2 regions of the Streptomyces sp. NPDC054757 genome follow, and region 2 is predicted to be linked to the other one. Evidence: riboswitches for the same ligand, from Rfam matches in the RefSeq annotation. Region 2 holds a riboswitch; the other holds the start of a gene.

Region 1 (14,419 bases), on a different contig from region 2:
TGTCGGGAGTCGGCTCCGAACCGGCGCTCATATCCAGGTCCTGGTGGCTGCCGTCGGACTCGTGGAAGCGCACCGGGAGCCGGAAGCGGCCACAGGAGACCAGCCGGCCGGCTACGCCCAGGTTGTCCAGCACCTCCAGGGTCCGGGGCTGGAGTCCCTTGCCCCTGGAGCCGGTGCCCGGTCCGCCGGCCCGGTCGAGCACGCGCACCCCGACCCCTCGCCTGGCCAGCTCGCAGGCGGCCGTCAGGCCGGTCGGACCCGCGCCCACGATCAGGACATCGGTATCGGTGGGCGGGGTGGGTGATTCGTTCATCGGCGGACCTCACAGGGAGCGGGTGGCAGGGGTGGGATGGATGCGTACGTTGTACGCCAGCGTACAACGTACGCAGCGTCTACCATGAGCGCACATGGTGAACTGGGAGAAGGCCGGGCAGCCGGCCAGAGCAGCACGGGCCGCCCTGTCCGGTGACGTCATCGCCGCTGGGGGGATCGAGCTGGCGGATGCCGACGGCCTGGACGCGGTGACGATGCGCAAGGTCGCCGAGCGCGTCGGTGCGGGGGCAATGTCGCTGTACCGCTATGTCGACAGCCGGGACGATCTGATCAGCCTCATGGTCGACCGGGTCAGCGCGGAAGCGTTCGCCCCGCCGAGAACCGGCGACTGGCGTGCCGACCTGACCGCGGTGGCGCACCTCACCCGGGAACTGGGCCTGCGCCACCCCTGGCTGGCCGGACACTCCATCCCCGCCGAATCGTTCGGACCGCGGATGCTGGCCATGACGGAGTCCCATCTGTCTCTGCTGGACGGCTACGGCTTCGACACCGGCCAGATGCTCGACATCCTGCGGACCGTGCTGGCCTTTGTGCAGGGCCACACATATGCGGAGGCGCGACGGCTGGAGGCGCGGAAGCGCGGCGCCGCGCGGCCCACCGGGCAGGCCGAGCAGGTTGGTCCGGCCGGGCAGACCCAGCCGGTCGAGCGGGCCGGGCGGACCGGTGACACAGGTCAGGCCGGGCCCTCGGGGCTCTCCGCCGTCGAAGGGGCCGCGGAGCCGGGCGCCTACCCGCTCACCTCCCGGGCCCTGCGCGAGACGGCAGATCCGGCGGACTCGCCCCGGACCTTCGACCGCCGCCTCGGCTATCTGCTGGACGGCCTGGCCGCCACGTTCTTTTCCGGCGCTCCCGGCGCTCCCGGCGCTCCCGGCACTTCCGGCGCTCCGGGCCTCCCTGGCTCTCCCGGCCTCCCCGGCGCTCCTGGAAGGCCGGACGGCCGTCTGGCCCTGCGCGAGGTCGAGGCGCTCGCCCGCCGCGTGCACGCCACCCAGACCGACAAGGCGGGGCAGCCGTACACCATCCACCTGGCGGCGGTCGCCGAAGGAGTCGCCGCACGCGGCGGCACCGAAGAACAGATCGCCGCCGCCTGGCTGCACGACGCGGTCGAGGACGGTGCGCTGAGCGAGTCCTGGCTGGAGGGGGCGCCGCTTTCGCGCGGGGTCAAGGACATGGTGCTCGCCATGACCAGACGTACGGGGGAGAGCCCGGAAAAGTACGCGGCCCGGATCCTCGCGGTTCCGGGCGCGCTGCTGATCAAGGAATCCGATATCGCCCACAACGCCGACCCACGGCGGCTGGCCGTCCTGGACAGGCCGACCAGGGACCGGCTCACGGCCAAGTACGCGCGGATGCGGCAGCTGTTGGGGCTTCCGGGGGGCGGAGACCCCACATATACGTAGGGGCTCCGAAAGGGACGGCCTGGCGTCGGTCCGGGTGCCGTACCGAAGCTGGAGGGCCTCCTCGGAAAGATCCAGGCCATCCCCGAAGTGTGACGGCCTTTGCTCCCATCCGCCCCTAAACTGGGCCGAGTTGTATCGAGACGTCTCGGGGGGCGGACAGTGTGACCACTGCGTCAGGCACCAGCACCATCACACTCGCGCTTGTTGCCGGGTACGCCGGTTCGGGCAAGTCCGAGGCCGGCAAGCTCCTGGCAGCGGCAACGGGTTGGGCCATGCTCGACAAGGACACTCTCAGTCGTCCGATGACCGAGCGACTGCTGGCTGCCCTGGGCGGCGATCCGGACGATCGCCACAGTGCCACGTATCTGGAGCAGGCCAGGCCCCTGGAGTACGAGTGCCTGATGAAGGCCGTCTGGGAAAACCTGGAGTGCGGCACTTCGGTAGTAGCGGTGGCACCGTTTCTCGCCGAGAGCGCCGATGCGCAGTGGACATCCCGGGTGACCCGGCGGTGCCGTAGGACCGGAGCCCGCTTCGAGACACTCTGGGTGGACAGCGACCTTGAGTCGATGCGGGACCGGCTGATCTCGCGCAACGCCTCACGGGACACCTGGAAGCTGACGCACTGGCCCTCATACACCAACGGTCTCGACGTCGGCCTCCGGCCGGTGGCGCCTCACCACGTCATTGACAACCGCATCAGCGGGTCACGCCCCCTGGCCGAGCAGGTCGAGTCGATCGCTCAGCGGCTGCTGGAGGGAGCATGAGTGCCGTCGTCCTGTACGGACCTCCGGCTGCGGGCAAGGACACCGTGACGGCAGCCCTGCGCTCGGCGGACCAGCGCTTCGAACTGGTCGCCAAGCTCAAGCAGGGGACGGGCCGGTCGGCCGGCTACCGGTTCGTCACCGCCGCGGAGCTCGGGGACTTGCGCGATCAGGGCAGGATCGTCGTGGAGACCCGGCGTTACGGCAACGTGTACGCGGTCGACGAGCTCTCCCTCATGGAACCCCAGCGGCGCGGCCGGGTCCCGGTCACCCACATCGGCAACGTCGCGGACCTCCGCACGTTGTTGGACCGGACCGCGTCGGTCTCCTGGTTACGGGTCCTTCTGTGGGTGCCGAGGAGCGAGTGCGAGCGGCGGTCCCGCGCGCGCGGAGACACTGACACCGCGAAGCGGCTCACCGCCTGGGACGAGACGGCTCGGGATGTGGGCACATCCGATGTGCGAGACCTGTTCGACCTCGTGATCCGTACGGACCGGATCGAGCCGACGGTCGCTGCCAAGCAGATCACCTACGCGCTCGACGGCGCCGGACACCGTGTGCACGGATGAACTGTTCACCACGCTCAGGCTCAGCCCGGACACGGAACCGGCTCCACGGGGCACGACACCGCGCCATACATGAGTACGTCGGGGCGGGCCCGTCACGACATCTACGGTCACACACAACGGGGGAGCGCCGATGGGAGTCGTCCGGACGTTAGAGGACTTGGCACGAATCGGTCGGCAGCGCACCGTGCAGGACCGGAGCGTGCATCTGCACCAGGACGAGGTCACGGCGGACCTTCTGCTGGACACGGTGTCGGCCGACCGGGTCTCTCTCGACCATATGAGTATCGACGGCGCGCTGACCGTACGGTCCTGCCGTATCGATGAACTGGTCATCGACCATGTGGAGATGGACGCACTGATGGTCGTGAACTCCCGCATCGGCCGCCTGACGGTCCGCAATGCGTCGATCGGATGCGAGGTCACGGTCATCGACTCAGCCCTGGACTTCCTCGCTCTGCACTCGTGCGGGACCGTCCGGCTGGAGCGCCTCCGGGTCGAGGAGCTCGTCCAGGTCAACGCTCTGCGCGGGACGCTCCACATCAGAGACACGCGGGTGTCCTCGCTGACGGTCCGCAGCCAGGCCGCGGGCGGCCGTCTCGGCCGGCCGAGTGTGATCGTGAGAGGACTCAAAACCCGGGAGGACGTCACGTTCGACGACCTCTGGCTCTCCACCATGGAACTCGCCGACGTCGAGACGTGTGAACTTACGCTGAGGCGGGTGCGGTTGGACGAGCCGCTGCGGGCGAGCGAACTTCGTTGCAGTGAGACCATACGCGTGAACGGGCTGGTCGTTCCCGCCGAGATCAGTACGATCACGAACAGCACGGTCAGAGGCTCTGTGGAAGTTCGCAACCTCGGGCTCTGCGACAACCCGGGCGGCAGCAGGGAGGGTGCGACCGCCCGGCTGGCTCTTCACAACACGACGGTCGTGTCGCTCACCTCGGCCTCTGTGGTGTCCTCGGTGATCAGCCTGCACGGCTCCTCCGTCACAGGCACCCTGGGGCTCCCCTCCGGCAGCTCCCGCTACAGCCTCGACAACTCCTCCAGCGTCGGCGACATGGAGCTGGCCGGGCAGGTCTTCCGCAACGGCGCACAGGTGCTCTCTTTTCTGGACCGGTCCTTCACCGAGGTGACGGCCGTGGCCCTGGAATCCGTACGCTCGGCGCTGGCCAAGAGGAACCGGAACCGTGAGGTCGACGAGCTTTACTACCTCGCGCGTCAGCGCGAGGCGACAGCCCTCCCGCCGCTGCGGCGCGCCATCGCGCAGGGCTTCCTCGGTGGCATCCTCGGCTGGGGAGTCCGGGCACGCAACCCGGCCCGTGTGCTGATGGCCGGCGTCCTGCTGACAGGTGCGGTGCTTCATCTGGCGGGCGCTGTCCGCGAATCCGGCCGCGGCCTGACAGACACGGCAGCCGCGGGCAGGAGCTTCGTACTCGCTCTCGCTCTCTGGCTGAACGTCGGCACCGGCACGCCGTCGGGGCTGAATACTGCCGGATGGACAGCGCTCGCCGTCGCGTTCACCGTTGCGGGCATGCTGTTCACCACCCTCATTGTGGGCATAGTCATCCGCAAACTGGTGCGTTGACCGCCCCTGGATGGACGGGTGGCAGAGTGCCGTCCATGGAAGAGCGAGAAGAGCCGGCAGGGAACGCGGCAGCTGTGCCCGCTGTCACGTACGGACTGAGTGGTAGGTCGATTCTGGTGACCGGTGGCAGCAGAGGACTGGGATATGCGATCGCGCGCCTCCTTGCGGCAGAAGGGGCTTCCCTCGCGATCTGCGGCCGGGACCCCGGCACCTTGGACCAGGTGTCATCCGAGCTGGACCGGGATTTCGGGGCCCCGGTGGTGACGGGATGCGTGGATGTCCTGGCACACGGTGAACTGGAGGACTTCACCCGGCGGGCCGGCAGCGAACTCGGCGGACTCGACGGCCTGGTCGCCAACATCGGAGGCAAACGCGGCGGCGGCGTCCTCGACTCGACCCGGGAGGACTGGCAGGACACCTGGGAACTGAACGGGGGGCATGCGGTGCGTACTGTCCGGGCAGCACTGGGCTGCCTGCGGCCCGGCAGCTCCGTGGTGATGGTTGCCTCCATCTCCGGCTGGAAGCCTCGCTTTCCCGCCCAGTACGGGGCCGCCAAGGCATCGGAGATCTACCTGGCGGGCGCCCTGTGCCAAGAGCTGGCCCCGTACGGTGTGCGCGTCAACACCGTCAGCCCGGGCTCCATTCTCCTGCCGGGAAAGAGCTGGGACCGCCTGAGCCGACGTGACCCGGAAACCTACGCGGCATATGCGGAACGCAACCCCAGTGGCCGCCTGTTGGAGGCCGACGAAGTGGCCAGGGTCATCGGCTTCCTTCTCTCGCCTGCGGCCGGCGCTGTTAACGGCGCGCATATCCCTGTCGACGGCGGTCAGCCGCAGGCAGGGCTGGGAATCGTTCCGGGCCGACAGACCTGACCAGGCGAGTCCCGCTCCGCCGTGGAGGTGTCCTGCCCACCCGGAGCAGGAAACAGCCTCCCTATCCCTTGCCGGTCGGCTCCGCAAGGGAAGGAAGGCTCTCTCGGACGCCGGCTTCACCCCACCGGCGTATGGCTCTCTTCTCGCCGTCCAGCCGAAAACATAGTCGCGTGGGCAGGATCCTAGGTGCGCGGCCGGCGCCCCCGTTCCTGCCGTGGGAAGCTCTGGTCGGCCCCCGGCAGGTGCGGCTTCGGGAGGGTGGCGACCTCCTTCTTCGCCTGTTCCAGCTGCTCGGCCGTGTCCTCCGGCAGGTGCGGCGGCCGGCGGTGGGTGTCGGAGAAGCGGAAGGCCGAGGTCAGGTCGCCGAAGGTGCGGCGGCGCCACTGGGTGATGTTGGGCTCCCGTACGCCCGTGAACCGCTCCAGGAACTGGAGCGCCGAGGTGTGGTCGAACCGCTCGCCCGCGACCCAGCCGCCCACGGTCCACGGTGACACGATGATCGCGGGGACCCGGAAGCCGCCGCCGATCGGTAGGCCGTCGACGAACTCGTCCGTCGTGCCGGGCTTCGGGGTGGGGGGTGCCACATGGTCGAACAGGCCGTCGTTCTCGTCGTAGTTGAGGATGAAGGCGGTCTTCGCCCACACCTTCGGGTTGGAGGCGATGGCCTCGATCTTCTGGGCCACGAAGTCCGCGCCTGCCGCCGGAAGGTAGTCCGGGTGCTCGGACTGGTAGCTGGTCGGCATGATCCAGGAGACGGCGGGCAACCGGTCGTTGCGTGCGTCGTCCTCGAACGTGCCCTCCGGCTGGGGGCGTACACCGCGCTCGTACAGCTCGTCACCGGGCTTGGCGTCCTTGAACGTCCGGAAGTTCTTCAGCATGTTGCAGCCGTAGTCGTCGTCCTGCTGATAGACCTTCCAGCTGACGCCCGCCGCTTGGAGCCGTTCGGCGTAGGTCGTCCAGCGGTACGGCGTGGCGGCGGTGTTGCTCAGGATCGGCCCGCCCTGGGTGCCGTTCGGGTCGAGGGTGCCCGTCATCCAGTACAGCCGGTTCGGCCAGGTGGGACCGAACACCGAGCAGAAGTAGTTGTCGCAGATGGTGAAGGTCTCCGCCAGCGCGAACTGGAACGGGATGTCCTCCCGGGTGTAATAGCCCATGACATAAGGGCCGTTGACCCCGTCGGCCTTGCGGTGCGCGGGCAGCCACTGGTCCATCCGGCCGCCGTTCCACGCCTCGTGCTGTACGGACCAGGCGTGGCTGGTGGACGGGATGGCCTGGGCGCTCGATGTGTGGGTGTCCAGATGGAACGGGAGCAGATAGCCCTTCGGGTTCACTGTGTCGGGCTGGTAGAAGACCGGCTTGCCGTTCGGCAGCTTCTGCGCGTGCGGGTCGCTGAAGCCGCGTACGCCGGACAGCGTGCCGAAGTAGTGGTCGAACGAGCGGTTCTCCTGCATCAGCATGACGACGTGTTCGATGTCGCGCAGGGAACCGTGGCGCGGCGGCCCGGCCGCGACCGCCTTCTGCACGCTGGGCGGCAGCAGCGAGAGCGCCGCAGCGCCGCCCACGGCGCCTGCCGCTGAGCCAAGGAGTCTGCGTCGCGTCAACTCGGCCATGAACATCCCCTTCTCACGCTCGGACGGGCCCGTTCTGAGGCCCCTCCGGAACTCTCTCGGGAGCCCGGTGAAGAGGGGAGGAGTCGGACGATGAACAGGTGGCCAATGAGCGGCAAGGGCTTGGCCAAGCCAGAACCTGGTGTTCGCACAGCCGGGATCCCGCCCGGACAAAGGTCCGGACGGGATCCGTGAGTAGCCGTGAAGCCCCTTGTGGGAGAGCTCAGTTGGTGGGGGCGGCCGTTGGCGCCACGGTGCCGTCCGTGTGGTGTGACGCAGCCGTCCGTGGGAGGAGATGACGCTCGGCGAGGTGGCCGAAGAGCAGGCCGAACGCGGTCCACAGCGTGAGCTGGATGGCGAGCGCCGAGAGCCGGAACTGCCAGAGCAGGGTGGCCGGGAAGTCCTTGGGCACCTCGTTGACGGCGGGCAGGAGCGCATAGGCGAGTCCGACCAGTACGAGGAAGGCGGCCCCGGCCGCTACGGTCGCGTTCCAGTTGCCCAGCCGTGGCGCGAGCCGTTTGCCGAGGAGCACGGCGGCCACCGAGAGCAGCACGCTGAGGACCATCATCAGGAAGTACAGGGCGGTGCGTTTGCCGATGGTGCCGGGGTCGCCGACGGACGGCGGGTTGGCCGGGTACTTGAGGAACGGCACGACGTACACGGTGATCAGGGCGCCGGCCGAGACCAGCATGGCTGTCGCCCGCGGGCCGAAGCCGCCGGTACGGCCGAGTGCGAAGCAGAACGCGAGAGCGGCGATACCGCCGACCGCGACGCCGAAGACGAGCACACCGGTGGCGAGTCCCGCCGTCGACTGGAGGGAGCGGCTGACCACCTCCATCTCGTGCTCATGGCTGTGCGCGTCCTCGAAGGCGATGGCCGAGTCGACCCGCGGCTCACCGAGCAGATAGGCGACCACCAGGGCCAGTACACCGGCGGCGAGGCCGGCCAGCATGCCGCGGACGAGCAGGACGCGTATCGATATGGAGTTCATGAGAGAGGTCCCCTGGACGTCAGTAGGTCAGTTGGACGTCAGTAGGTCAGTGGCAGGGGAAGCCGAGGAGATGACGTCCGTCGTGGACCCACTCGTGCACGTCGGTCCCCGAGACGACCGAGGTGGCGCCCTGCTCGGCGCCGACGAAGTACAGCAGGACGAGCATGAGGATCCCGAAGAAGACCGCCCAGGGGGCGATGGCCTTGGCCGAGAGCGGAGCGATCGCCGGAGTGGCGGGGGCGCTCGGAGTGGGGGCAAGGGAGTTTGCCATGGCAGAACCTCCTGGGGAACACGCGTCCCGGTCGTGGTGCCTGAGACGAAGGTGCTGGGTCTGACTTCCCGTAGGACGGGTTCACAGTGGCGCGACCGTGCCGGATTCTCACCGGACTTCCATTACGCCTTCGTCATGTTCACGTGGACCGTACCGTCTGCCCGACCGGCTTCGCTACGGTGCCGGTCCGGCAGAACGGCCCGTCACACCCCGCGCCCGGTACCCCGGACGCACGTGTTCTGCTTGCCCGGCCGGACGGGTGGACGGGTGGACGGCGGGACGGTGAGGGCGATGACGGTACGGGTGATGCAGTACGGATGATGCAGTACGGATGATGTCGGTCTCACCTCGCGGAGCGGGGTCCGGCTCTGTGCGAGGTCCGTATCGACGACGCGGGGCCGCCGGACGAGGCGTTCCGGCGGCTGGACGTCGCGCCGCTGACGCCGACCGGGCTGGGCGGCAGGGCCGGACGGTGGAACCCGCGCACCGGACGGTCGCCGGAGCCGTGACCAGGGGTGCGCCCCGGCGGCGGGTGCGCTCCGCTGGAGAGGGCGTGGCAGTGCGCCCGGAATCACACCCCGTGAGCCGCCTCTGCGGGAATCTTCGCTGGTCGTGACAGGCTGAAGCCCTTGTACAACATCAACACAGACGTCACGGGTGGCTCCGACAGCACATCGGCGGCCCGGTGACAGACGCGAAAAGGCAGGGCGGTCATGGGAGAGCTGATTCTCGTACGGCACGGTGAGACCAGCTGGAGCCGCACCGGGAAACACACCAGCTGGACGGATCTGCCGCTGACGGCGGCCGGCGAGGAGCAGGCCCGCAAGGTCGCACCGCTGCTGGCCCAGCGGCGCATCGCACTGACCCTCACCAGCACGCTGACCAGGGCCAGGCGGACGGCCGAGCTGGCGGGCCTCGAACCCGCACGCGCCGACGCCGACCTGCACGAGTGGGACTACGGGGCGTACGAGGGCATCACCAGCGCGGAGATCCACCAGGACCGGCCCGACTGGGACCTGTGGACCGACGGGGTGGCCGAGGGCCCGCCCGAGCACCCCGGCGAGTCCCCGCAGCAGGTTGGCGAGCGCGCCGACCGCGTCCTGCGGCGGGTCGACGTGGCGCTGCGCGACGCCGATCTGGACGGCGAGGGCGGAGACGTCGTCCTCGTCGGGCACGCCCACTTCCTGCGGGTGCTGACCGCGCGCCGGCTCGGACTGCCCGCGTCGGCCGGGGCGCTGTTCCGGCTGGACACCGCGTCCGTGAGCCGGATCGGCACCGAACACGGCCGACCCGCCCTCGCCGTGTGGAATCAGGTGCCGCTCAGCGGGTGACGGGTGACGGGTGACGGGTGACGGGTGACGGGTGGCTGGGGGTGGGGCCGGCCGGTGCCGCAGCGGTGACGGGCCTCAGCCGTTGACGTGCGCCGCCCCCGCGGTCGTCTCGACTTCCAGCAGTGAGGCGCTCTGGCGCTCCGCTTCGAAGGCCGTGTGCCCGCCCCGCAGGCCGAACAGGCGCTTGCCGAGCAGGATGTAGAGCACCGCCAGGATGTTGACCGTCAGGGTGGCGATCTTCAGCCAGCTGACCTTCTCGGTGAGCTCGTAGACCTCCAGCGGCAGGAACACCGCCGTGGCGACGACCGTCAGATACTCGGCCCAGCGCTTGGCGCGCCACAGTCCGACGCCCTCGACGATCTCGATCAGCGCGTAGACGACCAGCAGCGCGGCGACCAGCACCAGTGTGGAGTGCTTGTAACCGAAGGTCTTCTGGATGGTGCCGACCACCGGCGAGTGGTCCAGGTCGTAGTGGAAGTGACGGAACACCGGGCGCAGCACGTCCAGGTTCTCGTCGAAGAGCCGCCGCACTGCGTCCTTGCTGTTGCTGAACTTCCACACGGCCACGGCCACCAGCACGATGAACACCCCGCGCACCGCCCGCTCCACGGCGAGGAAGCGCAGGATGAACAGATCGCGCAGTACCTTGCCGCGCGGCACCAGCGGGGCGTCCCGCGCGGGGCCCGATCCGTGCGGATCCCCCAGGGCGAAGTCCCCGCAGCGCAGACAGCGCCATGCCTCGCCGAATCCGGTGTCGGCGCGCAGCCGCGCCGCGAGTTCCGGTTCCCGCGGGGCGTACGTCACATGTCCGCGCCGTGCGCAGGTGCGCCGGTTCCAGTCGATCTTCATGCTGTCTTCCCCGTGACGGTCGGCCGATGGTCGGCTTCTGATGTTGCCGGCGGCGGCCGCGTGGCGGCCGGACCGGCCCAGCGCGGACCGTAGCAGGACGCCGGCGGGCGCCGGATGACAGGGCCCCGACAGACAGGGCGGCGGTCATCGCGGACGAGGACCGCGGATGCGGATGGGATGAGGGGTACCGGTGCGGATGAGAGGCACCGCCGTGGGCACCGGCCGCCGGGGTCGGGGCAGGGGCGGTTCCCAAGATTACTGCCCACGCCCGCAGGGCATGGGAACTTCTGCCCACTCGTGAAGAGGTCCATCCGGACCGGCCCGCGGCCCCGGCCTGCCGGGATACTCTCGAGATCCGTTTGCAGGCAGGGGAGGAACGATGGGGTCCCGGAAGGAACGCCCGGCCGCCGTACCGCTGCTGGAGCGGGAGAACGAGATCGCCGCGGGGACGCACGCCGTCGAGGCGCTGTGCGCGGGGGAGTCCGCCGGGGGCCTCCTCATCTACAGCGGCGAGGCCGGCCTCGGGAAGACCGCGCTGCTCAAGGCGGTCAGTGCCCAGGCGGCCGGACGCTGCACGGTGTGGTCGGCCCGCGGCGGCGAGACGCTCACCTCCGTACCCTTCCACGTCGTACGCCAACTCCTGCAGCCTGCACTGACGATGCCCGGGATCCGGGACGCCCGCGATCTGCTCGGTGACCGGTACGAGATCGTCGGGCCCGCACTCGGTGTCGCGCCGCCCGGCGCGCAGCAGGCCGACCCGCAGGGTGTCCGTGACGGTCTGGAGGCCGTGGCGGTGCGGCTCGCCGGGCTGTTCCGCCCGCTGGTGTTCATCGTGGACGACGCCCAGTGGTGCGATCTGGAGACGCTCGCGTGGCTGGCCTCCTTCACCGGGCGCGAGGGCGGACCGCCGATGCTGGTGGTCCTCGCGTACCGCACGGGCGAGGCGGACGGCGACGCCGCGGAGTATCTGCGCGTGCTGGAGGCGGCGGCCGAGAAGTCCGTCCAACTGCGCGCGCTCACCCCCGATGCCATCGCCCAGCTCTCCCGCAGCGCGCTCGGGGAGCATGCCGACGACCCGTTCTGCCGCGAGGTCTGGGCGGTGACCGGTGGGAACGCGTACGAGACCGTCGAACTCCTCGCCCGGGTGCGGGACGACGCCATCGACCCGGTGGAGGACTCGGCGGGAGCCCTGCGCGCGATGGGTGCGTCGGCCCGCGGCTCGGGGCTGATCGCCCGCCTGGAGGAACTGGGCACCGGGGCCACCCGGTTCGCCTGGGCCGCCGGGATCCTCGGCACCGGCATCTCGCTGGGCCTGGCCGGGCGGCTCGCGGGCATGAGCGAGAGCGAGGCGGCCGAGTGCGCCGAGCGGCTGCGGGCCGCCCGCATCCTCACCGGCGGCGACCCGATGGAGTTCGTCCATCCGCTGATCGCGGGCGCCGTCTACCGCGCCGTACCGCCCGCCACCCGTACCGCGATGCACGGCCAGGCCGCCTGGGCCGTGACCAGGGCGGGCCGGGGCGCGGCAGCCGCCGCGCCGCATCTGCTCCAGGTCCACCCGGACGACGACCCCGAGCTGGTCGCACAGCTCAGGGAGGCCGCCGCCGAACACCTCGCGGTGGGTGCTCCGGACGCGGCCAGGCGCTGTCTTGAGCGGGCGCTTGAGGAGCCACCGCTGCCCGCGGTGCGGGCCAGCGTCCTGTACGAGCTGGGCTGCGCCACGCTGCTGACCTCACCGGCCACCACGGTCGGTCATCTGCGGGCCGCGCTCGCCCAGCCCGGGCTCGACGACGAGCTGCGGGTGGACGCGGTCTTCCGGCTGGCCCAGGCACTGACGCACAACAACCAGACCCGTGAGGCCGCCGAAGTGGTGGCGGCCGAGGCGGAGGTGACCGAGCCGGGCCCCGCCAGGCGGCGGCTGCAGACCGCGCACTTCCTCTGGGAGGGCGTCCAGGCGGTCGAGGACGACGGTCCCGCGCGCTCCCGCCGCCTCGCCGCGATGACCGACGGCCTGGGCGGCCAGGACAACTCCGAACGGATCCTGCTCATACTGCGCGCGTTCGACGGCACCGCCCGCGGCGAGAGCGCCGAGGAGATCGTCGAGATCTGCGACCGGGCCCTGGTCAACGGACGGCTGCCACCGGGCATCGGCTGGACCGGCACCTCCTGGGGGTTCGAGCCCGCCGCGCTGCTCGGCCTCTCGTACGCCTACGCCGACCGGCTCGACCGGGCCGAGAGTCTCTTCTCGGAGGCGCTCCGCTCGTTCGAGGTGTCCGGCTGGAGCGGCGGGCATCTCTCCTTCGCCAACGCGCTCGTCGGCTATCTCCAGCGCAGGCGCGGCCGGCTGGCCGAGGCCGAGACCTATCTGCGCGAGAGCCTGCGCCTGGCGGAGCGGGTCGGCAACGGCCTCCCGATGAACTGGGACGCCGCCTGCATGCTGATCGACACCCTGCTGGCCCGCGGCCATGTCGCGGCCGCCCGCGAGGCCGCGGAACGGTACGGCTTCGCGCCCCCTTACCCCTCATCGGTCGTCATCCCCGACGCGCCTTCGGTGCGCGGCAGGCTGCTGCTCGCGTGCGGCCGCACCAAGGAGGCCGTCGCCGAACTGGAGGCCGCCGGCGAGGCGTTGCGTGGGCGCGGAAGGCACAACAGTGTCATGGCGCCCTGGGCGGGCGATCTGGTGCGGGCGCTCGCCACCGAGGATCCGGCCCGCGCGGCTGAGCTGGTGACGTATGTCCGCCACCGGGCGGAGCGGTTCGGTACGGACACCGCCATCGGTGAGTCGCTGCGGATCGCTGCCGTCCTGGAGAGCGGCGGACGCGCCGTGGAGCTGCTCGGCGGCGCGGTCGCCTATCTCGAAGCGTCACCCTGCGCGTATGAACACGCCCAGGCGCGGGTGGAGTTCGGCATCGCGGCCCGCTCGGAGACCGACCTCGTGCGCGGGCTCGCCCTCGCCGAGTCCTGCGGCGCCGACGGTCTGGCCGACCGGGCCAGGGCCGCCCTGCACCTGCGCTGATACCAAGCTGCCCTCTTTCGGGGGCAGTTGGGACGCATGTTCGGTCACTCCGCGTGTGTGAACGGAAGCTGACCGTGTAAAACCGGCGAGTCTATTCCTCTGGAACCGTCACCGCACAAGGTTGGAAGAATATGCCGCCGCGGTGTTCTGATCGGGCTACGCTCGCTCATTGTGAGTTGAGATGACATGTATTCATGCACTTGTTCCCACATGTCTTGATAGTTCGATTCTCCCCACCGTCAACTGCCAGAGGGATCACATGGTTCGCGTTGAGGCGCCTCCAACCGATCGGACAGCGCCACTGGTCCGTGCGCTGCTGCTCTCCGTCGTCACGACGTCGGCAGCCACGGCCGTCGGCGCGCTCGCGGCCGACCGGGCCGCCCGGATACCCCTTGTCTGGGCCGGCGTACTGGCCACCGTCGTCATCGCCGTACTCGTCACCGCACTCGTCCGCCGCGCATCGGCGACCCGCGCGCTCCACCGGGCCTACGGCGAACGGCTGGCGTTCCTGGAGCAGCGGCTCGCCGCGCACGACGCGGAGACCGTACGGCTCGCCAAGGAGCTGATGCCCGCCGCGATCCACCGGCTCAAGCACGGTGAGTCGCCCCAGGAGGTCATGCGCATCCTCGTCGACAACAGCGAGATGTACCGCGACCTCCCCGCCGCGCAGCGCGAGATCCTCGCCTCCCTGCTGAAGATCGTCGACGACGAGGAGTCGCAGCGTGAGGGTGCGCAGTTCGCGTTCGTCGGCATCGCCCGCCGCGTCCAGGCCATCGTCCACCAGCAGGCCGCCGAGCTGCGGGAGATGGAGGAGGACCACGGCCGCCAGCCCGAGGT
Region 2 (14,419 bases):
CCTTGCTCGACGCGTCGACCTTGCCGCTCCAGAGGTACGTCCGGTTGGGGCCGGTGGCGCTGAGGGTGGATGAGAAGTACCCGTCGCAGACGGTGTAGTTGTCGGCCAGCGCATAGTGGAAGGGCATGTCGTCGCGGTCGAGGTAGCCCAGCGTACGGACGTTGCCGACCCCCGAGACCCAGTTGTCGAGGCGGCCCTTGTTCCAGGCGGAGTGCTGCGAGGACCAGCTGTGCGGCAGGTCGCCGTTGCACTGGGCGAGCGTCTCGCTGTCGACCCCGCCTGCCGCCGGGGTGGCACTGAGCTTCCACGGGTACTGGCGCCCGGCGCCGTTCGGCTGGTTGAACACGGACTGTCCGCCGGACAGTGATATCCCGCTGCGGTCGCCGAAACCCCGGACCCCCTTGAGCCGCCCGAAGTAGTGGTCGAAGCTGCGGTTCTCCTGCATCAGGATCACCACGTGCTTGACGTCCCTGAGCGTTCCGGTCGCACCGGCCGCCCGGTTCGCGGCCTCGGCACGCTCCCCCGCGCCCATCGGAACAACAGCGCCGGCAACCGCCCCCGCGCCGAGCGCCACGAACCCTCTTCGACTGATCGGTGTCATTCGCCTGCCCTCACCCTAGGAATGAGTTGCGCATACGTGATGGTGATTGCGCTACATCGCGCACAAGAGTGCAGGACTCCCGAGCCTCGCAGCTAGCCCCATGGCACCAGCACTCTGTGAAGATCCGCAGAACACCGGAGTCCACGCCGGGGGCGCGGGCATGAACCGGCCGGCCGTGGCGCAGTACGGCCGGCCGGTCCCGGATCTCTCTCGTCCCCAACGGGCTTGACTGGGGATCAGCTACGGGCCGACGCGGCGGCAGCCGTCCGCCGCCCTACGGGCGCTGCTCCGGCTCCAGGACGTCGGCGACCACACAGCTGACGTTGTCGGGGCCACCGGACCCGTTGGCCAGTGCGACGAGTGCACGTACGGCCGCGTCCGGATCAGCCGTGTCCTCGATCACCCGTCGGATGTCCTCGGCCGGCACCACAGCGGAGAGGCCGTCGGAGCAGAGCAGGTAGCGGTCTCCGGCGCGGGCGTCGTGCAGGCGCAGCTCCGCGACGGCGTCCCCCTCCCCCGCCAGCGCCCTGACCAGCAGGGATCGTTGGGGGTGCGAGACGGCCTCGTCCGGGGTGATGCGGCCCTCGTCGAGCATCGACTGGACCAGGGTGTGGTCGTGGGTGATCTGGAAGAACTCACCCCCGCGCAGCAGATAGGCACGTGAGTCGCCGATGTGGACCAGGGCCAGTTGCGATCCGGTCCGGAGCATCGCGGTGAGCGTGGTTCCCACACTCTGCGGGGACGGGTCGGCGGCGGCGATGCCGCCGACCGCCTGCCGGGCCCGCTCAACGGCGTCCTCAAGGACGTTGAGGAGACTGCCCGCCGGGACTCCGTCGGTCTCCAGGCGCCTGAGTACGCCGATGGCGGCAGCGCTTGCGGGGGCGCCCCCGGGGCCGAATCCATCGGCGACCGCGAGCAGACGGGATCCGGCGTAGACCGTGTCCTGGTTGCTCTCACGGACCCGCCCGGTGTCGGACAGGGCGGCGTAGCGGATGTTCAGCGGGGCGGCGTTCGATGTCATGGGTGAGTCCTTCCAGGACAGGTGGTCGACGAGGAAGGAGGCGAGGTCCCGCCTGGCGGCGGTGTCGGCCTCGACCTGGTACCAGAACGTACGGACCGCCTGCGCCGCCTCCGGCGCCGGCAGTTCGCAGACGTCCCGGATGCCCGCCAGCGGCATACCGAGGCGGCGGAGCCAGGCGACCAGCCGGGCACGTTCCAGCTGCTCGGGAGCGTAGAAACGGTAGCCGGTCACCGGATCCACCCGCACGGGGGCCAGCAGCCCGAGCCCGTCGTAGAGACGCAGCGCCTTCGGTGACAGACGGGACGCCCTGGCGAACGCCCCGATGGTCAGCAACTCCATGCCCGCTCCTCCTCGTACCGGGCCCTCGGCCCGGTCCGACCGATGCTGGGGCCTCCCCCAAGGGCAAGGTCAACGGCGGGTTCCGGCGGTTCCGCGCCGGGGCCGCCCCGGGCCCCACTCCGTACACTCACCGGCATGGCATGCCGCATCGGTGAACTGGTCATCGACGCCGCCGACGCCGAAGGGCTCGCCGCGTTCTGGAGCGAGGTCCTCGGCTACGTCGAACTCGGCCGGGAGGACGACGGAGGCATCGAGATCGGGCCGTCCGACGCCGGCTTCGGAGGCCCGCAGCCCACCCTCGTCATCAGCCCGAGCGGCGACCCGCGGGCGGGGAAACTCCGGCTGCACATCGACGTCAACCCCACCGACCGCGACCCGGACGCCGAACTGGAGAGGCTGCTGGCACTCGGCGCGAGGCCCGTCGACGTCGGCCAGGCCGGCGCCGAGAACTGGCACTGCCTGGCCGACCCGGAAGGCAATGAATTCTGCCTCCTCCGCACCCGGCTCCGGCCTCTCTGACGACGTACGTCCCACGGCAGCGAGCACCTCGTGGGACGACCGTCAGAAGACGGGCGGGCCCTGTTCGATCCGGCGCATGACCGGCTCGTAGCGGTCGAGCGCTCCGTCGGTCTGCAGCTGCCGTTCGTCCCACCAGGTGGCGCCGGCGTCGATGAGCGGTCCGATCTCGTCATGGGCGCGGGCGGCTTCGGCGGAGCTGGCGCCGCCCAGGACGATCTCGAAGGGAGGAGCCTCATCGGCGTCGGCACGCTGTTGGCGGAGGAAGGCGACCAGATCGCGTACCTCGTCCGCGGGCGGAATCCGGCCGTGCTTGGCTGAGGCGAACAGCGGAACCGCGCCGTCCCAGCGGGCGGCGCGGCGCATCGGTGGACGGCTGGGCCAGAATCCGCCGATCCAGACCGGGGGGCGCGGGCGCTGCACCGTGGCGGGCAGCAGGGTCACGTCCCGGACTGTGTAGTGCTCGCCTTCCGAGCTGACGGGCTCACCCGTCCAGTAGCGCCGCAGCAGGTCCAGGCCCTCGTCCAGCCGCCCGGCGAGGACTTTCGGGTCGGTCGGCTCGCCGAAGCTTCCGTACTCGTCCTCGATGGGGCCGCCCAGCCCCGCGCCGAAGATCACCCGGCCACCGCTGAGGGCGTCGAGGGTGGCCACCTGGCGGGCGAGCTGCTCAGGACGGCGCCGGGCGACCGGGGTGACCAGGGTGCCGAGCCGAAGCGTGGTGGTCGCCAGCGCCGCTGCGGTCAGCAGCATCCACGGGTCCCCGAAGGGCACGCCCTGGCGCTCGGCCTTGTCGTGCACCACATGGTCCCAGACGAACAGCCCGTCCCAGCCCGCCTGTTCGGCGGCTGCGGCTACCTCGGCCACTGTCCTGGGATCCGCGAAATCTCCGAAGTTCGGAATGTTGACCGAGAAGCGCATGCCCCCCATCCTGCGGCACGGCGGCGATGCGGGCAATCGAACAGGCGGGGCCGCTCACCGTCCGCCCGGCAGCGAGCAGCCCTTCCCGGATACGCGCGCTAGCGGCGGGCGGCGGCCACCGCGGCGTTGCCCGCCACCGTGACCTGCCGGCCCTGGGCGGTGGTCGTCGATGTGGTGCTCAGGCAGCTGCCCGACGCCGGATCGGTGACGGTGGGAAGGTCGCCCACATAGTCCGTCCCCGCCTCAGTGCCGACCGGTTTTCCGTAGGTCACGGTGGTCCGCTGACCGCAGCCGGCCGTGAGATAGGGCTCGATGAAGCCCTGGTCGGCGCTCTTGAACCGGCCCGATGCGGACGGAAGGCTGAAGCTTCCGATGTGTGCGACGGACGCACCGGTCGCGGTCTGGACGACGTCCCCCGACATCAGCTGGGTGTCCCCACTGACACCGGCGCGCTTGAGGACGAGCGAGTACATGGTGCCCGGCGTGTAGGAGAACCGGACCGCGCAGCTCACTCCGGCGCCGCCGTCGGCCCCGTAGGTGCAGTGGGTGTCCGTCGTGGTGGCCTCCGCGTTGAAGGAGCTGAAGACCGCCTGGAGCGTGTGGTGCCCGTCCGCGTCCACAGGCTCCGGCTGGAATCCGGCGTACGGCCGGGTGCCGCTCTCCAGAGTCGTGTAGTACGCGAAGTAGAGACCGGAGGCGTCAGGAGCGGAGTCAACGGACATCGGCAGCCGCAGCGTGGTCACCGGGGTCGGGGCGCCCGTGCTCCAGCGCGAGGTGGGCGTGGACGCCCATGACTGTCCCGCCGTGCCGAGCGCCAGCAGGGCGGTGGCGCCGAGGACTACGGCGGCCCTGACGCCGCGGCGCCCCGGCCTTCTGCTGGACGTACTCGCAAAGAATGGCATGCGCATGTCATCTCCCGATGGCCGGTGTTCGCTTGGGCGTCAGCATGTAAGCGATTGCTATCGCGCCGCAAGAGGGTCCACCGTGTTTCTGTCTTTTACTATGGCCAGCGTCCGGGAAAGCAGTAGTAACCGGTAACTCTGCGAGGGCAATTGGCCGGCTTCGTACGCCTCCTCCACCTCAGCGGATGGCACCCCGGCACCGGGGCGAGCACCTTCTCGGTGAGGAGTCCGAGGAGCCGCCGGTCCTCCTCGGCGGTGCCGCGCAGACCGGGCGAGTCCGGGTTGGTGTCCAGGAGCAGATGGGTGGCGCCCGACCCGGGCACATACCACACCGTCGGGGTCACAGCGTCCGGACGGGTCCTCGCAGCTGGAGACGACAGCTACGGACAGCGTGAAGCCGGCGGTCGGTCCGGAGTCAGGCTTCCACAGGCCCGGGTCCGCGCCGACACAAGCCGGCTGGCCGTCACCTACGGTCTCCAGAGACCTCATTCCGAACGGCTGGCGACGAAGCCCGGCCCATCCGTCTCGCGCCGATACTCGCGCGGATATGAGAGCCGTCCACGCATGCGCGACTCCGGTCGGGTTCGCCGGCCACGTGCGGCTCGGAGAGCAAGAGGCGGTGCAACCGCTCGAAGGCTCCGGCCTGCCGCCCCGTGTTCCGGACGCCGCCGGCAGGTCCGTTCTACAAGATCCTGTTACGAGCTCCGACCATCACCCTTGCCCCACAGGGGCGCGTCCCGGTGGGGAGGCACCCCGGCGGGGCAGGCTGTCACCGCCTACGACGGTCTGCGATGCCCGGCCCACGGGTCAGAGCTCCGGGCGTACCGGGACATAGCCCCTGTCGAGCAGGCGGGGCAGGTAGGTCCTGACCGCGGCGACGGTCTGGGAGCGGTTGCCGCCGCCGTCGTGGCAGAGCACGATCGCGCCGTCCTTGACGTCGCTCAGCACCGAGTTGGTGATGCTGCGCGTTCCCGGCCGCGCCCAGTCGTTGGTGTCGACGGACCAGCCCAGCGGTTCCATGCCCAGGTCGGCGCAGATTCCGAGAGTGACCGGGTTCCAGTCGCCGTACGGTGCGCGGGCCCAGTCGGGCGGGGCGCCGAGCACCTTCTCGATCAGGTCGCTGGTCCGCGAGAGTTCGGACCTGGCGGCGGCCGGCTTCAACTTGGTGAGCTGGGGGTGGGTCCAGGAGTGGTTGGCGACGGCGTGTCCGCCGTTGGCGATGTCGTGCAGCAACTGCGGGTACTGGACGGCGTTCTCGCCGATGACGCAGAACGTGGCCTGCACGTTGTACTGGGCCAGGATGCGGAGCACCTGCGGTGTGTACTCGGGGTCGGGGCCGTCGTCGAAGGTGAGCGCGATCCGGCGGCCGCTGTCCGCCAACGAGTACACGGCATGGGTGCGCACGGCCGGGTTGTGGGCCGGGGCGCCCATGGATGTCTCGCCCGCGATGGGGCGCAGCCGGTAGTCGGGCGGCCGGGCGGCCGCCGCCGCGGGTGGTCCGGCGGCGGGCGGGGCCTGTACGGGGTCCGGTGGCGGGGCGGCCGCCGGGGCGTGTGAGGGGTGCGGGGCCGATGCGGCGGTGCCCGGGAGACCGCACGCCCGGGAGACCACGCCGCCGACGGCCAGGGCGCTCAGACCGACGGCGGCGCGTACGAATCTGCGCCGCCCTTGCGTATTAGTGTGATTTTCTGACTGCATGGCTCCGTACTGCCATACACCGGCCCGGCGACGCGGCCGACACCACGGGGCGCCCGCCCGATTCCACCCTGTCGGACCAGCCGTGGCCCGCCGCGGTCACCGCGTGGCGCGGTCCGGCCCGCCCGTACGGCGTAACGGCGGCTCGGGCTCCCCGGTCCGGACCCGCGGGTCCGCGCCTTTCCCGCCGCGGTCGGCGGCGGCGCGGACCGGTCACCTCTCCCCGGTCCCGGGGATGTGTTGGCAGGCCGGCGCGCGGCCCTCCACCGGCTCGTACCACCGCCGCCGCAGCAGCAGGCAGGCCCCGGTGGGAGGGCCGGCGGAAAGGCCCCGCGTCAGTCCTCGCCCTCCAGGCTGCCCTCGGTCTCCAGATACACCTGGCGCAGCGCTTCGAGCGTCGCGGGGTCCGGTTCGGCCCACATGCCCCGGGACTCGGCTTCCAGGAGCCGTTCCGCGATCCCGTGCAGCGCCCAGGGGTTGGCCTCCTGGAGGAAGTCGCGGTTGACCGGGTCGAGTACATACGTCTCGGTGAGCTTGTCGTACATCCAGTCGGCGACGACACCCGTGGTGGCGTCGTACCCGAAGAGGTAGTCGACGGTGGCGGCGAGTTCGAAGGCGCCCTTGTAGCCGTGCCTCCGCATCGCCTCGATCCAGCGGGGGTTGACCACCCTCGCGCGGAAGACCCGGGAGGTTTCCTCGACGAGCGTGCGGGTGCGGACGGTCTCGGGGCGGGTCGAGTCGCCGATGTACGCCTCGGGGGCGCTCCCGCGCAGGGCCCGGACGGTGGCGACCATACCGCCGTGGTACTGGAAGTAGTCGTCGGAGTCCGCGATGTCGTGCTCACGGGTGTCGGTGTTCTTCGCGGCGACCGTGATCCGCTTGTACGCCGTCTCCATCTCGGCGCGGGCCGGGCGCCCGTCCAGCTCCCGCCCGTAGGCGTAGCCGCCCCACACCGAGTACACCTCGGCGAGATCCGCATCGGTGCGCCAGTCGCGGCTGTCGATGAGCTGGAGGATCCCGGCGCCGTAGGTACCGGGGCGGGAGCCGAAGATCCGGGTGGTGGCGCGGCGTTCGTCCCCGTGCTCGGCCAGGTCGGCCTGCGTGTGGGCGCGTACGTGGTTCTGCTCGTCGGGCTCGTCCAGGGACGCGGCCAGCCGTACCGCGTCGTCCAGCAGGCCGATGGTGTGCGGGAAGGCGTCACGGAAGAAGCCCGAGATGCGCAGGGTGACGTCGATACGGGGGCGGCCCAGCTCGTCGAGCGGGACCGGCTCCAGGCCGGTGACCCGGCGTGATGCGTCGTCCCACACGGGCCGGACACCGAGCAGGGCGAGGGCCTCGGCCACGTCGTCGCCCGATGTGCGCATCGCGCTGGTGCCCCAGAGGGAGAGCCCCACCGAGCTGGGCCACTCGCCGTTGTCGGTGCGGTAGCGCTCCACGAGCGAGTCGGCCAGCAGCTGTCCGGTCTCCCAGGCGAGCCTGGACGGGATGGCCTTGGGGTCGACGGAGTAGAAGTTGCGGCCGGTCGGCAGAACGTTGACCAGTCCGCGCAGCGGGGATCCGGAGGGGCCCGCGGGGACGAAGCCGCCGTCCAGGGCGTGGAGGGCGTGGTCGATCTCGTCGGTGGTGGCCGCCAGCCGCGGGACGACCTCCCGGGCCGCGAAGCCGAGGATGTCCGCCACGGCCTGCGGGTGCCCTTCGGCCACCTTGACCGCGGCTTCCGGGTCCCAGCCCGCCGCTTCCATCGCCTCGACGAGGGCCCGTGCCTGGTCCTCGGCCGCGTCGGCGCCGGTGCGGGTGGCGTTCGCCTCGTCCAGGCCGAGTGCTTCGCGCAGTCCGGGCAGTGAGGCGGTGCCGCCCCAGATCTGGCGGGCGCGCAGGATGGCGAGGACCAGGTTGACCCGGTCGGCTCCGGCGGGCGGATTGCCGAGGACGTGCAGCCCGTCGCGGATCTGCGCGTCCTTGATCTCGCACAGCCAGCCGTCGACGTGGAAGATGAAGTCGTCGAAGCCCTCGTCGTCGGGCCGGTTCTCCAGACCGAGGTCGTGGTCGAGCTTGGCGGCCTGGATGAGCGTCCAGATCTGGGCCCGGATGGCGGGCAGCTTCGCCGGGTCCATGGACGCGATCTGGGCGTACTCGTCGAGGAGTTGCTCCAGGCGCGCGATGTCCCCGTACGAGTCGGCGCGGGCCATCGGCGGCACCAGGTGGTCGACCAGGGTGGCGTGGACACGGCGCTTGGCCTGGGTGCCCTCGCCCGGGTCGTTCACCAGGAACGGGTAGACCAGCGGAAGATCGCCCAGGGCGGCGTCGGGTCCGCACGCGGCGGACAGGCCGGCGTTCTTCCCCGGCAGCCACTCCAGGTTGCCGTGCTTGCCGAGATGGATCACGGCGTCGGCACCGAAACCGCCGTCGTCCGCGGATGCGGCGATCCAGCGGTACGCCGCCAAGTAGTGGTGCGAGGGCGGCAGATCGGGGTCGTGGTAGATCGCGATCGGGTTCTCGCCGAAGCCGCGTGGCGGCTGGATGAGGATCAGCAGATTGCCGTGGCGCAGTGCGGCGAGCACGATGTCGCCCTCGGGGTTGCGGCTGCGGTCGAGGAACATCTCGCCGGGCGCCGGTCCCCAGTGCTCCTCCACGTCCGCGCGCAGTTCGGCGGGGAGTGTGGCGTACCAGCGCCGGTAGTCGGCGGCGGGGATACGGACCGGGTTGCGGGCGAGCTGTTCCTCGGTGAGCCACTCCTGGTCGTGGCCGCCTGCCTCGATCAGTGCGCGGATCAGTTCGTCGCCGTCACCCGAGGCGAGACCGGGGATCTCCCGGGTGCCGAAGTCGTACCCCTGGTCGCGGAGTCGGCGCAGCAGGGCCACGGCGCTCGCGGGGGTGTCCAGGCCGACGGCGTTGCCGATCCTGGAGTGTTTGGTGGGGTATGCGGAGAGCACCAGGGCCAGCTTCTTGTCGGCGGGGGCTATGTGCCGCAGACGGGCGTGGCGGACGGCGATCCCGGCGACGCGGGCGGCCCGTTCGGGGTCGGCGACATAGGCGGGCAGCCCGTCCTGGTCGATCTCCTTGAAGGAGAACGGCACGGTGATCAGGCGGCCGTCGAACTCGGGCACCGCGATCTGCCCTGCCGCGTCCAGCGGCGAAACGCCCTCGTCGTTGGCCTCCCAGGCGGCCCGCGATCCGGTGAGGCAGAGCGCCTGGAGGATGGGGACGTCCAGGGCGGTCAGGGCGCCCGCGTCCCAGGACTCGTCGTCGCCGCCCGCTGACGCCTCTGCGGGCTTCGTCCCGCCGGCGGCCAGGACGGTGGTGACGATGGCGTCCGCCGCGCGCAGCGTCTCGATCAGCCCAGGCTCGGGGGTGCGCAGTGAGGCGACGTAGAGCGGCAGGGGCCGGCCCCCGGCGTCCTCGACGGCGGAGCAGAGGGCGTCCACGAAGGCGGTGTTGCCGCTCATGTGGTGGGCCCGGTAGTAGAGCACCGCGACGGTCGGGCCGTCCGTGGCGCGTGCGGTGCGCTCCAGCGGACCCCAGCTGGGTGCGGGCGCCGGCGGTTCGAAGCCGTGGCCGGTGAGCAGCACGGTGTCGGAGAGGAACCGGGCGAGCTGGCCGAGGTTGGCGGGCCCGCCGTGTGCCAGATAGGCGTGGGCCTCGGCCGCGATGCCGACCGGGACGGTCGATGCCTCCATCAACTGGGCGTCGGGGGCCTGCTCGCCGGTGAGGACGACGACCGGGCGCCCGTCGGCCAGGAGCAGATCGATCCCCTCCTGCCAGGCGCGGATGCCGCCGAGGAGGCGTACGACGACCAGGTCGGCGCCTTCGAGGAGGGCGGGCAGTTCGGTGAGCGGGAGCCGGGACGGGTTGGCGAAGCGGTACGCCACCGGGCCTTCCGCGGCACGTGCGCTGAGCAGATCGGTGTCGGACGTCGACAGAAGCAGGAGCATGCGGCGTCATGCCTTCCTCGGGGTGTCCGCGCCCCGGGTTGTGGAGGATCGGGTCTCCCCTGCTCGGGCGGGGCCGAGAGTCCGGGGAAGGGAGTTCCTGGCTCACCCGGCTCACGGAGCCGGGCTCACAGTGGCGGGACCGCGCCGGAATCTGACCGGGCTTCCTCCCCTGTCGCCGTCTTGGGCGACAACGGGCCCGTGGGCTTTCGTCCGGCTCGTACCGGGCTCGCGGGTCCGGCGTGCACCCTGATCCGGCTGATCCGAACGGAAGACCCTCATGGCCCGTCGAGAAGCATAGTAACGACCTTGGCGGGCGGCCGGGAGAGTGCCCGCGGTCCCGCCCGCGGCCCGCCCGGTGTGCGCGAGCCGGCGTATCGGTGCAGGACACGGGCCCTGTGAGCCGGTCGGTATGCTCGCCGCCATGCCCCACTCCTCCATACCTCCGCCGCCACAGCAGCCGGTCCCCCGGCGTGACCGCGGTGACGCGTGTCCGGGCAGCCTGCGCCTGCACACGGCGGACGACGGCGCACTGGCGCGGGTCCGGATCCCCGCGGGGGTACTGACGGTCGCGCAGGCCGGGGTGTTGCTGGACGCCGCGCTGCGGCTGGGCGACGGGACGCTGCATCTGACGTCGCGCGGCAATGTGCAGCTGCGGGGGCTGGACCCCGGCAGCGGCCAGGAGCTCGCCGCGTTGCTCGCGGGCGCCGGGCTGCTGCCGTCCGTACGCCATGAGCGGGCCCGCAATGTCGTGGCATCGCCGCTGTGCGGGCTCGACGGGCGCGGGGCCGCCGATGTGCAGGGCTGGGCACGGGAGTTGGATGCGCTGCTCTGTGCCACTGAGGCCGCCGCCGGTCTCTCGGGCCGGTTCCTGTTCGCGCTCGACGACGGCCGCGGCGATGTGGCCGGACTCGGCGCCGATGTGACGTTGGTCGCTTCCGCGGACGGCGGCGCGCTGCTGTGTGCCGACGGGGTGCGGGAGACGCTGGCGGTTCCGGCCGCGGACGCGGCCCGCTGCGCCCTGCTGGCGGCCGAGACCTTTCTGGACGCCGTCCGTGCTGCCGGGACCGGAGCCTGGCGGGTGGCTGAACTGCCCGGCGTTCCGGGCCTGTTCGTACGGGCGGTCGCGGAGCGGCTGGCGGCGGCCGGGATCCCCGCCGCTGCCCGGGAGCGGGTCGGACCGCTGCCGTCCGGTGCCGGTCCCGTGCCCGGCACCGTCATGGCCCCGGACGGGCGGGCCGTGCTCTGCGCCGGGGCGCCGCTCGGCTCCCTCACCGCCGCCCAGTGGCGCCTGCTGACCGGGACCGCGCTGCGGGACGGGAGCGGGGAGCTGCGGCTGACCCCCTGGCGGGGAGTGGTGCTCCCCGGCCTGGGCCCGGACGCCGCCGAAGCCCGGTCGGCCGGACTGTCGGCGGCGGGGATGATCACCGGTCCGGACTCCCCCTGGCACGGGGTGGGGGCGTGCATCGGGCGCCCCGGCTGCGCCAAGTCCCTGGCCGATGTGCGCGCCGACGCCGCGCTGGCCCCCGGCACGGGCCGCGGCCTGCCCGTGTACTGGTCGGGGTGCGCACGGCGCTGCGGCCACCCGCACGGCGACCGGGTGGACGTGGTCGCCACGGCCGGCGGTTACGAGGTCTCCGTACGCGGCGAACGGCTGCACGGCACCATGAACGACCCTTCAGAGTTCGCCGCCACCGTGGCGGATGCCCGGACCACACCCCTCACGCAGTGACGAAATGAGCGAGAAGACAGTGTTCGACTACGAGAAGGACGGCCCGGCGATCTACCGCCAGTCCTTTGCGACCATCCGCGCAGAGGCGGACCTCTCGGGGCTTCCCGCCGATGTCAGCCAGGTCACCGTCCGGATGATCCACGCCTGCGGCATGGTCGACCTGGTGCGTGATCTCGCCTACACCCCGCAGGTGGTGGCGCGCGCCCGCGAGGCGCTGCGTGCCGGGGCCCCGGTGCTGTGCGACGTGGCGATGGTGGCCAGCGGGGTGACCCGTAAACGGCTGCCGGCCGGCAACGAGGTGGTGTGCACGCTCTCCGACCCGTCCGTGCCCGGCCTCGCGGCGGAGCTGGGCACGACGCGCACCGCGGCCGCGCTCGAACTGTGGCGTGACCGTATGGAGGGCGCCGTGGTGGCCGTGGGCAATGCGCCGACCGCCCTGTTCCGGCTCCTTGAGATGGTCCGCGAGGGCGCACCGCGCCCTGCGGCGGTCATCGGGGTGCCGGTCGGTTTCGTCGGCGCGGCCGAGTCCAAGGACGCGCTGGCGGCGAACGGTCTGGACCTCGACCATCTGGTGGTGCGGGGGCGGCGCGGCGGCAGCGCCATCGCGGCGGCAGCGGTCAACGCCATCGCGAGCGAAGAGGAATGAACAGCGGCATGAGCGAGCAGAGCACCGGACGGCTGTACGGGGTCGGGCTCGGCCCGGGCGACCCGTCGCTGATGACCGTACGCGCCGTGGAGGTCATCGCGCAGGCGCAGGTGGTCGCCTTCCACAGCGCCCGGCACGGCCGGTCCATAGCCCGGTCCATCGCGGCCGCGCACATCCGCGCCGACCACATCGAGGAGGCGCTGGTCTACCCGGTCACCACGGAGACCACCGACCATCCCGGCGGATACCGGGGCGCCATGGAGGAGTTCTACGCCGAAGCGGCGGCCCGGCTGGCCGCGCATCTCGACGCGGGCCGCACGGTGGCGGTGCTCGCCGAGGGCGATCCGCTCTTCTACGGCTCGTACATGCATATGCACAAGCGGCTGGCGGACCGCTATCCGACCGAGGTGATCCCGGGTGTGACCTCGGTGAGCGCCGCCGCCGCCCGGCTCGGTGCGCCGCTCGTCGAGGGCGAGGAGGTGCTGACGATCCTGCCGGGCACACTGCCCGAGGAGGAGCTGACGGCCCGTCTGGCGTCGACGGACTCCGCGGTGGTGATGAAGCTGGGCCGCACCTTCCCCGCGGTACGGCGGGCCGTCGCCCGGTCGGGGCGGATGGCCGACGCCCGCTATGTGGAGCGCGCCACGATGCCGGGGGAGCGTACCGGCGAACTGGCCGATGTGGAGGCGGGATCGGTGCCGTACTTCTCGGTGGCGGTGCTGCCGAGCCGGATCGGCGCACCCGGTCCGGTACGGGAGCACGGCGATGTCACCGTGGTCGGTACCGGGCCCGCGGGGCCGCTCTGGCTCACCCCGGAGACCCGGGGCGCACTGGCGGCGGCGGACGATCTGGTCGGCTACACCACGTATCTGGACCGGGTCCCGGTCCGGCCGGGGCAGCGGCGGCACGGTTCCGACAACAAGGTCGAGTCGGAGCGTGCCGAGCTGGCTCTCGATCTGGCCGGGCGCGGGCGGAAGGTCGTGGTGGTGTCGGGCGGCGACCCCGGTGTGTTCGCCATGGCCACCGCCGTACTGGAGGTCGCCGCCCAGGACGCGTACCGCGATGTTCCGGTGCGGGTGCTGCCGGGGGTGACGGCGGCCAACGCGGCTGCCGCGCGTGCGGGGGCGCCGCTCGGCCACGACTACGCGACGATCTCGCTCTCGGACCGGCTCAAGCCGTGGGAGGTGATCGCGGAGCGGCTGCGCGCCGCTGCGGCGGCCGACCTGGTGCTCGCCCTGTACAACCCCGGTTCCCGCAGCCGGACCTGGCAGGTCGGCAAGGCCCGCGACCTGCTTCTGGAGCACCGCGCGCCGGGCACCCCCGTGGTGCTGGGCCGGGACGTCGGCGGGCCGGACGAGAGCGTGCGGATCGTGCGTCTGGGGGCGCTGGATCCGGCCGATGTCGACATGCGCACGATTCTGCTGGTCGGCTCGTCCAGGACCCGGACCGTGCGGCGTGGTGACGGCGAGGAGATCGTCTGGACGCCACGGAGCTATCCCGAGGGGTGAGCGGGGCAGGCCGGTACGGGACGGACGGGTACGGGGCTGACCCGTACGGGGTGCACCGGTGTCCGGTGCACCGGGCTGCTGTCCCGGTGCTGGCGGCGGGCGCGGCTCAGGCCGCTCCCCCGCCGTCCCGCCGCTCCCGTACCCACCGGACGGCTTCGCCGGGGGTTTGCGCGAGCTGTACGCCCTCGGGCACGGCGGGGCGGCGGACGACGACCACCGGAACGCCCGCCTCGCGTGCCGCGGTGAGCTTGGCCGCGGTGGCCGGCCCCCCGCTGTCCTTGGTGACCAGTACGTCGATCCGGTGGTCGCGCAGCAGCGCCCGCTCGCCTTCCAGGGCGAAGGGGCCCCGGTCCAGCAGCGTTTCCATGTGCGCCGGGTGCGGGGGGTGCGGGGCGTCGACCGACCGCACCAGGAACCAGAGCCCGTCCAGAGCCGCGAACGCGGCCAGACCCGTACGCCCCGTGGTGAGGAAGACCCGGCGCCCCAGCACCGGAAGCATCGCGGCGGCCTGCTCAAGGGAGTCGGCCGGATGCCAGTCGTCGGCCTCGCCCGCCACCCACCCGGGCCTGCGCACGGCGAGCAGGGGAACATGGGCGGTGGCAGCGGCCGAAG

Evidence for each region. A riboswitch is a leader RNA that binds a small molecule or an ion and turns the genes downstream of it on or off. The one in region 2 is predicted to bind cobalamin.
Region 1: it holds a riboswitch for cobalamin, as region 2 does, so the genes downstream of both, ACWGKJ_RS19970 (CbtB domain-containing protein) here and cobN (cobaltochelatase subunit CobN) in region 2, are expected to answer to the same signal.

The regions. Positions count from the first base shown of each region.
Region 1 covers NZ_JBSHBW010000016.1:66,125-80,543, forward strand. The annotation lists partial or broken gene ACWGKJ_RS19925 (FAD-dependent oxidoreductase) at 1-313, opposite strand, end outside; partial or broken gene ACWGKJ_RS19930 (TetR/AcrR family transcriptional regulator) at 408-1,154, shown strand; gene ACWGKJ_RS19935 (HD domain-containing protein) at 1,275-1,733, shown strand; gene ACWGKJ_RS19940 (AAA family ATPase) at 1,895-2,497, shown strand; gene ACWGKJ_RS19945 (nucleoside/nucleotide kinase family protein) at 2,494-3,063, shown strand; gene ACWGKJ_RS19950 (hypothetical protein) at 3,221-4,648, shown strand; gene ACWGKJ_RS19955 (SDR family NAD(P)-dependent oxidoreductase) at 4,684-5,520, shown strand; gene ACWGKJ_RS19960 (alkaline phosphatase family protein) at 5,703-7,130, opposite strand; gene ACWGKJ_RS19965 (CbtA family protein) at 7,351-8,118, opposite strand; gene ACWGKJ_RS19970 (CbtB domain-containing protein) at 8,165-8,389, opposite strand; adenosylcobalamin (AdoCbl) riboswitch at 8,434-8,524, opposite strand; gene ACWGKJ_RS19975 (histidine phosphatase family protein) at 9,103-9,720, shown strand; gene ACWGKJ_RS19980 (DUF2127 domain-containing protein) at 9,796-10,569, opposite strand; gene ACWGKJ_RS19985 (ATP-binding protein) at 10,949-13,582, shown strand; gene ACWGKJ_RS19990 (ATP-binding protein) at 13,842-14,419, shown strand, end outside.
Region 2 covers NZ_JBSHBW010000014.1:92,122-106,540, forward strand. The annotation lists gene ACWGKJ_RS18440 (phosphocholine-specific phospholipase C) at 1-601, opposite strand, end outside; gene ACWGKJ_RS18445 (MerR family transcriptional regulator) at 876-1,961, opposite strand; gene ACWGKJ_RS18450 (VOC family protein) at 2,097-2,480, shown strand; gene ACWGKJ_RS18455 (LLM class flavin-dependent oxidoreductase) at 2,523-3,395, opposite strand; gene ACWGKJ_RS18460 (hypothetical protein) at 3,494-4,297, opposite strand; gene ACWGKJ_RS18465 (hypothetical protein) at 4,396-4,641, opposite strand; gene ACWGKJ_RS18470 (polysaccharide deacetylase family protein) at 5,105-5,908, opposite strand; gene cobN (cobaltochelatase subunit CobN) at 6,328-9,924, opposite strand; cobalamin riboswitch at 10,000-10,131, opposite strand; gene ACWGKJ_RS18480 (cobalamin biosynthesis protein CobG) at 10,334-11,653, shown strand; gene ACWGKJ_RS18485 (precorrin-8X methylmutase) at 11,673-12,299, shown strand; gene ACWGKJ_RS18490 (precorrin-2 C(20)-methyltransferase) at 12,308-13,807, shown strand; gene ACWGKJ_RS18495 (cobalt-precorrin-6A reductase) at 13,914-14,419, opposite strand, start outside.